Regions from separate parts of the Parageobacillus galactosidasius genome, predicted to be linked through region 1. Evidence: riboswitches for the same ligand, from Rfam matches in the RefSeq annotation. Region 1 holds a riboswitch; the other holds the start of a gene.
The links. Region 1 has a riboswitch for FMN ahead of ribD (bifunctional diaminohydroxyphosphoribosylaminopyrimidine deaminase/5-amino-6-(5-phosphoribosylamino)uracil reductase RibD). Riboswitches for the same ligand answer to the same signal wherever they lie in the genome.
Positions count from the first base shown of each region.

Region 2: linked by a shared signal. The riboswitch ahead of B9L23_RS10245 (ECF transporter S component) and the one ahead of ribD (bifunctional diaminohydroxyphosphoribosylaminopyrimidine deaminase/5-amino-6-(5-phosphoribosylamino)uracil reductase RibD) in region 1 are both predicted to bind FMN.

Region 1 is NZ_NDYL01000002.1:858,719-863,233, forward strand. It holds gene B9L23_RS13855 (bifunctional 3,4-dihydroxy-2-butanone-4-phosphate synthase/GTP cyclohydrolase II) at 1-574, opposite strand, end outside; gene ribE (riboflavin synthase) at 596-1,243, opposite strand; gene ribD (bifunctional diaminohydroxyphosphoribosylaminopyrimidine deaminase/5-amino-6-(5-phosphoribosylamino)uracil reductase RibD) at 1,259-2,344, opposite strand; FMN riboswitch at 2,721-2,855, opposite strand; gene B9L23_RS13870 (peptidylprolyl isomerase) at 3,120-3,560, opposite strand; gene B9L23_RS13875 (DUF1002 domain-containing protein) at 3,696-4,515, shown strand, end outside.
Region 2 is NZ_NDYL01000002.1:186,091-190,605, forward strand. It holds gene B9L23_RS10235 (bifunctional metallophosphatase/5'-nucleotidase) at 1-595, shown strand, start outside; gene pepT (peptidase T) at 642-1,874, opposite strand; FMN riboswitch at 2,038-2,171, shown strand; partial or broken gene B9L23_RS10245 (ECF transporter S component) at 2,328-2,908, shown strand; gene B9L23_RS10250 (molybdopterin-dependent oxidoreductase) at 3,433-4,050, opposite strand.

The DNA of each region.
Region 1 (4,515 bases):
CTTTAATCGTGATCATTTTCAAATCAAATTCATCAGCGATTTTTCTTAAATCCGAAACACGCGCCATCGTGCCATCCTCTTTAATGATTTCGCAAATCACACCGGCCGGCTTTGCGCCACATAATCGCGCTAAATCGACCGCCGCTTCCGTATGGCCGGCGCGCCGCAATACGCCTCCTTTTTTCGCCACAAGTGGAAAAACGTGCCCAGGACGTTTAAAATCGCTCGCTTTCGCATTGGGATCTAACAGCGCTTGAATCGTCATCGAACGTTCATAAGCGCTAATGCCTGTTGTCGTTGATTTATAATCAATGCTAACCGTAAAAGCAGTGCCATGAGAATCCGTATTATGATTGACCATTGGGGCTAAATCAAGCTTATCGGCTAATTCTTCCGTAATCGGAACGCAAACAAGGCCGCGGCCGTATTTAATCATAAAATTAATCACTTCTGGGGTCGCTTTTTCCGCCAATGCGACAAAATCTCCTTCGTTTTCACGATCCTCGTCATCACATACAATAATGACTTTCCCTTGCATCAATTCATAAATCGCTTCTTCGATCGTGTCAAACATCGTCAGCTCCTCCTTTATTGCTTACTTAAAACCGTGCCGTTCTAAAAATTCAAGCGTAATCGCCGACTTCGGTTCTTCTTTTTTTCCTTCCATGAACTGGGCAACATATTTTCCGATGACATCACATTCGATATTGACAATATCTCCTGGATGTTTATCGCCTAAAATCGTTTCCGTGCGCGTATGCGGAATGAGTGAAATCGTAAACGTGTCATCGGTGAGTCCGAAGATCGTTAAACTCGTTCCATCGACAGCGACAGACCCTTTTAAAATCATATATTTCCGCAATTCCTGCGGGATTTTAATTTCATAATACACCGCATTCGCCGATGGCCATTTACGAATGATTTCACCGATGCCGTCGACATGTCCGGAAACGAAGTGACCGCCAAAACGGCCGTTTGCTGCCATCGCCCGTTCTAAATTCACTTTCGAACCTTTTGTTAACGTGCGCAGCGATGTGGCTCTTACCGTTTCCGGCATCACATCAACGGTAAACGATCGGTCCGTAAACGACGTTACGGTCAAACAAACTCCGTTGACCGCGATGCTGTCCCCAAGATGAACGTCTTCTAAAACTTTTTTTGCTCCAATCGTCATCACAATCGCTTCGCCTGACTGTCTCATTTGCTCGATCGTACCGACTTCCTCAATAATTCCTGTAAACATCGTGTACTCACCCTTTTATTTTGGTATTGCGACGATTTTTATATCTGGCCCGATCGTCTCTACTCGCCGAATTTCTAGCTGCATAACGTCAGCCATGCCGGCAAAACCAATTCCCCCTATTGGCGTTGGCGCTTGTTTTCCGCCAATGATCTTCGGAGCAAAGTATGCGACGATTTCATTAACTGCCTTGGCGCGCACGAAACTATCATGCACGTGTGATCCGCCTTCAACAAAAAGGGAAGTAATTCGTTTCTCACCAAGTACGCGCAGCAATTCATCTATATCAATATGCGGCTTTTTCATGGAAATAATTTGTACATTTTCTTTCTCATACCGCTTCCTTTTTTCAACGCTGATTTCACTGCCGACAACAATCCACGTTTCTGCTTGGCCATCATTGAGAATGTTTGCATCAAGCGGCGTGCGCAAATGCGTATCTAAAACGATGCGTATCGGATTTTTTCCACCTTCGGGAAGCCTTACGGTTAAACTTGGATTATCCGCAATAACGGTGTTTACCCCAACAAGAATCGCATCATGCACCGCCCGATAGCGATGCACATCTTCCCGGGCCGCTTCGGATGTAATCCATTTGCTTTCTCCGGTTGTCGTTGCAATTTTTCCATCAAGACTGCTTGCATATTTTAGCGTCACAAACGGCATTTTTGTCGCAATGTAGTGGAAAAACACGCGGTTTAACTCATCCGCTTCCTCTTTCAGCACCCCAAGCTTCACGTCAATTCCCGCACTTCTTAGTTTTTCGATGCCTTTACCGGCTACGAGCGGGTTCGGATCTGTCGTCGCAATGACAACGCGTTGAACACCTGTTTCCACTAATAAATCGGCGCAAGGGGGCGTTTTCCCATAATGACTGCACGGCTCCAGCGTTACATAAACGGTAGATCCTTTCGCTTTTTCTCCCGCCATACGGATGGCATGTACCTCCGCGTGCGGCTCCCCTGCTTTCAAATGGGCGCCAAATCCGACAATTTCTCCATCTTTCACCACAACAGCGCCGACAACCGGATTAGGAGACGTTTGTCCAATTCCTGCTTTGGCGATTTCGATTGCTAGGCGCATATACTGTTCATCGTTTCGCATGGCGCTGCCTCCTTTTTTGGCATAAAGAAAACCCTAGGTCCAAAGTCCTAGGGCAGGATTATGCAGAATCACAATGATTACATTTTTGCGTACTAAAAAACGGCATTATATAAGCGGGGAAGCAAGTTTTTCAGTTGTGTGAAAGAATATGTCTGTTTTTAGCCACAATTCATACAAAGACACGTTATCCAAAAAATAACTTAGACAGCTTTCTTTGTTGAAATATGGAAAAAATAACTCACATATTGCGAAAACGCCATTTATTCGCTACTCCACATAGCTATCCCCGCTAAATATCGCGTTCTATATTTTGGAAAGCGGAGTTGCGACAAACGAAACCGCTCCTTATCTAATATAGTACGGCCATGTGCATCTTGTGATCCTTCTCCCATCCAGACTATACTGTCGGCTCCGGAATTGCACCGGATCGTGCCTATACGGCTCGCGGGCTGAGAAGTGACACCACTTCATCACCGCCGGTCGGGAATTTCACCCTGCCCCGAAGGATACGAACAATATGGAATTTTTTATTATTATATCACACAAAAGCGGTTTGTCCATTCATTTACGATTGTGAAACAAAAACGGATGGCTTAAACGATGTTTTTATTATTTCGCGATAAACAGCCAATAAATAATCCCCCATACAAAACTTGCTCCTAATAAAAGAAAAAATAATATCCATTTTTTCCGCTCCATTCTTTCACCTCTTACGGAGATGGTGTTTCACATATTTAAAAGACTTAACAGAGAAACTGTTAAGCCTTTTTCATCCTTATTCCTCATCAAACACTTTTACTTCTTTCATGACATCGCCGTTTTTCATTGATTTTACAACATCCATTCCCGATGTTACTTGGCCAAATACGGTGTGTACCCCATCTAAGTGCGGCTGTGGTTCATGAACGATGAAAAATTGGCAGCTTCCTGTATCACGGCCGCGGTGTGCCATCGAAATCGCACCGGTCACATGTTTATGCGGGTTGTGATCGGTTTCGCACGGAATCGTATAGCCGGCATCCCCCGTTCCGTTGCCATACGGGCACCCTCCTTGGCTGACAAAACCAGGAATGACGCGGTGGAACGTCAAACCGTTATAAAATCCTTCATTTGCTAATTTTTCGAAATTTGCTACCGTAATCGGCGCTTCATTTGGAAATAGTTCAAACTCGATTTTTTTCCCATTTTCCATTAAGATATATCCTTTTTTCGCCATACGTAAACAGCTCCTTTTTTCATGATTGCGCATCACTATCATATCATTGTTGTCCACATAAAAAAAGTAATATAATGTATTACGGATATGTTGAAAAGGGGTATTATTACGAAGGAGGATGACATTGTGAAACGAATGTTGATAGGATCTCTGCTTGCATCGCTGCTATTTACATTTCCTGCCATGGCAGCAGCAGATGCGGCAGAAGGCGATGTGATTATTACATTAGGCGAAAATTTAACCGAACAGCAAAAGCAACAAATTTTAAATGAAATGAATGCTCCGGACAATGCACAAATCATTACGGTTTCTAACGCGGAAGAACATAAATATCTCGATGGTCTTATTCCAAAAGCGCAAATCGGAACGAGAGCAATCTCCTCATCGATGATTACGATCGGTGCGAAAGGCTCTGGGTTGGACGTAGAAACTCATAATATCACATGGGTAACCGAAGAAATGTACACAAACGCCCTGATTACAGCGGGAGTGAAAGATGCGAAAATTTATGTCACCGCTCCGTTTGCAGTGTCCGGTACGGCTGCGTTAACCGGATTAATGAAGGCATACGAAGTCTCTTCCGATCAAGTCATTCCTGAGGATGTAAAAAAAGTGGCTACGGAGGAAATAGTCAAAACCGCAAAACTCGGGGAATCTATCGGAACGGATAAAGCGGTTGCCCTTCTTGCGAAAATTAAAGAAGAAATCGCAAATAATCCGCCGCAAACGGATGCCGATTTGCGCGCGCTTATTGAAAAAATCGCAAAAGACCTCGGAATTACGTTAACGGAAGATGAAATAAACAGTTTAATTTCGTTATTCAATAAAATGAAAAACGCTAATATCGATTGGAATCAAGTCAATGATCAATTAAGCAAAGCGAAAGATAAATTATCCACGTTCCTTCAATCAGAAGAAGGAAAAACATTTATTCAAAACATTATCGACATTTTAA
Region 2 (4,515 bases), 670 kb from region 1:
TGAAGCAAAGGTATCTCCAATTATTAACCAAGTCATCGGTATGGCAAAAACGACGATTAGCGCTGAGCAAAATGCAAGTGGTGAATCAGCGTTAGGAAATTTGATTGCCGATGCGCAGCGGACAGCGATGAAAACCGACTTCGCCTTTATGAATCCTGGCGGCATTCGCGCCAATATTGAACAAGGAGAAGTGACATGGGGAGAGCTGTATAACGTGCAGCCATTTAGCAATCAGCTCGTAAAAATGACGCTCACGGGCGAGCAAATCCGTAAGCTATTGAACCAACAATGGCAGTCGAATCAAACACGCATGCTGCAAATTTCCGGTCTCACATATACTTGGGACGCAAGCAAACCAACAGACAAAGTCGTCGATATTTATTTGCCAAACGGCGCAAAACTCGATCCAAATGCGGAATACACCGTTACAGCAAACAGCTTCCTAGCTGATGGGGGAGATAACTTCACGGTATTTACGGAAGGGAAAAACCGCGAAGTAGGACCAGTCGATTTAGAGGCGCTCATCCATTATATTCAACAGCTTCCTCAGCCATTTGATGCCCAAATCGAAGGCCGCATTCAACAGCTTCGCTAAATATGAAAAAGCTGGTTCCAAAACGCCGTTGGAACCAGCTTTTCTGTTACGCTTTTTGCTCGAACAGCTTAATAATTTCAATAATGACGTTTGTTGCTTTGATCATGTTGTCGACGGAAATGTATTCATAGCGGCCGTGGAAGTTTTCGCCGCCCGTGAAAATATTTGGAGTCGGCAGCCCCATGTACGAAAGCTGCGACCCGTCCGTGCCGCCGCGGATCGGCGAAATTTTCGGTTCAATATTTAAGTTTTTCATCGCTTCATAGGCGATATCGACAACTTCGCGGACCGGTTCGATTTTTTCTCTCATGTTATAATATTGGTCTTTTATTTCGATCGCGATTCGCTCTTTTCCGTATTTTTCTTGCAGTTTTGCCGCGATTTCCCGCATTTTTGCTTTGCGCGCTTCAAATTGTTCGCGGTCAAAGTCGCGGATAATGTAATGAAGCGCTGTTTCTTCGACATTTCCTTGGAAGGAAAGCAAATGATAAAATCCTTCGTAGCCTTCCGTATGTTCCGGCGCTTCGTTGGCAGGAAGCTGTGCGTGAAATTCCATCGCGATTTTCATCGAGTTAATCATTTTGCCTTTGGCGGTGCCTGGATGAACATTTTTTCCTTTAAATTTGATTTTTGCCTCCGCGGCGTTAAAGCTTTCATACTCTAATTCGCCAAGCGGACCGCCATCGACTGTGTACGCATATTTAGCACCGAACTTAGCGACGTCAAACTTATGCGGCCCTCTGCCGATTTCTTCATCCGGTGTAAACGCGACGCGCACTTTTCCGTGTTTAATTTCCGGATGTTGGATTAAGTAGGCCATCGCCGTCATAATTTCCGCGATTCCCGCTTTATTGTCCGCGCCAAGCAGCGTCGTGCCGTCGGTGGTGATTAATGTATGGCCTTTGTAGTTTGCAAGTTCCGGAAAATCTTTCGGCGAAAGCACAATATGTAGCGCCTCATTTAATATGATATCATTGCCATCGTAGTTTTCGACAATTTGCGGTTTTACATTGGCGCCGGTAAATTCGGGAGCCGTATCCATATGGGCTAAAAAGCCAATGGTTGGCACATCTTTATCGGTATTTGCGGGCAATGTTGCCATGATATAGCCGTTTTCGTCTATTGTTACTTCTTCCATGCCGATTGCTTTTAATTCTTCTACTAGCATTCTCGCTAGCGTCCATTGACCCGGAGTGGAGGGACAAGTATCACTGTTCGGGTCAGACTGGGTGTCAACTTGAACATACTTCGTAAAACGTTCAATGATTTCGTTTTTCATGATAGTCAGCTCCTTATTATTTACTATCTTTTTCCTTCTTTATTTTATCATAAAAATGAAAAATCATGTTGGTGTGAGAAAAAAGAGCATTCATATGCACTGCATTGATGATAGACATAACGCATAAAGAAATTATATAATAATATTAAAAAAATATAATACGATTCATCTTCGGGGCAGGGTGAAATTCCCGACCGGCGGTGATGAAGCAATTTGCTTCTCAGCCCGCGAGCCGCATAGGCACGATCCGGTGCAATTCCGGAGCCGACAGTATAGTCTGGATGGGAGAAGATGAAGGTTTGCCGGCGTTCGAATGTTGCGCGATCGAACGTCTATTTGAGCATACCCTTTTTCTCCCTTAAGTGTGAACACTTAAGGGTTTTTTATTTGACGCTCAAAGTTGGCAGCCTTCTTCTTGTGAGGATGGATCACGAGAAGGAGAGGAGAATCGACATGAGAAAAATGAATATCCGCGCGCTTGTCTTAATTGGAGTGTTTAGTGCCATCTCGATTTACTGATGCTGTTAAACTTTCCGCTTCCGCCATTTCCAAACTTTCTATTGGTGGATTTCAGCGACGTTCCTGCATTGATCGCCGCGATTCTGTACGGACCGCTGGCGGGAGTGTCCGTTGAATTGCTGAAAAATGTGTTGAATTATTTCATGGTCGGCAGTCCTACCGGCGTTCCGGTCGGGCATATCGCCAACTTTATGGCCGGGATTACGTTTATTTTGCCGACATATTACGTATATCATAAAACAAAATCAAAAAAAGGAATGCTGGCTGGTTTAGTCATTGGCACCGCCGTTATGGCGCTGATGATGAGCGTATTGAACTACTACGTGTTTCTGCCGGCGTATACGATCTTTCTAGGCGCACCGGCGATGAGCGCGCCGGAAACAAGGGCATTGGTTGTTTCGGCTATCTTGCCGTTTAACGCAGTAAAAGGCGCGATGATCACGATTGTATTTATGCTCTTGTTTGTCCGTTTGCACCAGTGGATGCAAAAACAAGCGGCAACGCATCATGCATAGTGCATATATGCAGCGAGGCTGCCTCAAAAGGCCGTTGAATCGACCTCTTGAGGCAGCCTCTTATTAAATAACCATGCTAAAGTTATTTTTTTCTGCTTCTTAATATTCGCAAATATCAGGAAAGGGAAAAATTAGAATTTTTCGACTTATTATCCCAATTATCTGAATTTTCAACCAAAGGAATGCAAGAACCACCTTTAAACAGCCATATACACATTAAGTAGGTTTTCTAATGAAAATATGTGCTAAATGCAAAAAAAGTAAAAAACCTCGAATGATGCCAAGACAATAATAAAAAAACTGGATAGAGTGTATAAAAAGGACAATGTAAAGGTTGAGAATGGGCAACATGGCAGTAAAAGAAAATCGTTGTGTGCCCGTTTCTTCCGTGTATGAAGAGTGCAAAAAATAAAAAGAGGTTGTCTTAGAAAAGACTCTTTCTCAGCTTGTCGACTTTGTCGGCAAGCTGAGAGGAACTCTAAAAAAGAAGCTCTCGTTTTTTAGGGGTGAATACAATGAACTTTTCAAAAAAGTTTTACATTATCGTTTGGATCGGCAAAGCGCTCTTCCTTAAACGGATTGGCGGTCATCGAGAAGCCGCGTTGTTCCCAATATCCCGGCTCGTCTTTTTTCATGAACTGGATTCCAGATGCCCATTTCGTTCCTTTCCATAAATAAAACGATGCAGGTGGAATAAAGCGGAGCGGATAGCCATGTTTTGGGGAAATATCCTGCCAGTCATGACGTTTGTCTTTCCAGCGGTACACAAATAGCGCGTCATCGCCCATCAGCGCCTCGAGCGGCAAGTTCGCCGAATAGCCGAAGCGGTCTCCTTTTAAATAGCCGTAAATTTTCACGTATTTCACATCTGGGGCCAGTTCAACAAAGCGCAAAAACTCGCGAAAGGCAATCCCTTCAAATGTTGTATCAAATTTCGACCATGTCGTCACACAATGCATATCGATCGTCGAGATTGTTTTTGGCAGTTCCATTACTTGCTGATAGGAAAGAGAGACTTCTTCTTTTACATCCCCAAATAAGCGGAATTCCCATGTTGATTCATCAAATTGATAAACATCCCCATCATGGAGAATCGGCCATTTTTCCGTTTCAAATTGGCCTGGCGGCAGCTGTTTTGTCAATGGCGAGCCCCCCTTTTCTATGTATGAATTTATATAAAATGATACGGCGAGAAAGTGGTGTACGCAACTATATTGGCAGGAAATAATCGGATAGAGAAAAGGGCCGGGCCCTACACAGATTCACGGATATTGCTAAAAGAGTTAGGAATACATGCAGAAAAAGATGTTTTTTCATCAAGGGTTTTTACGATTCAAAGGGATCTGCCGTCAGTGTTCAGTACGAAACTGATTGGATACTCCGATCTAAGCTTCTTCAGGCAGGATTTAATTTAGCTGCCACGAGGTTTCAACGTCTTCGGTAAAAAAATTTACAACCGGTAAAGGTAATGCAAAAAAGATAAATGGTTCTCTGGGGATTTGAGCACAGTGGCGAGCGATAACGTCTGTGATGCGTTTATGTTGGCGCAAATCGCCAGAGCTTTGAGTGGGCAAGTGGAATGAACAAAGTTTCAAAAAGAAGCTTTA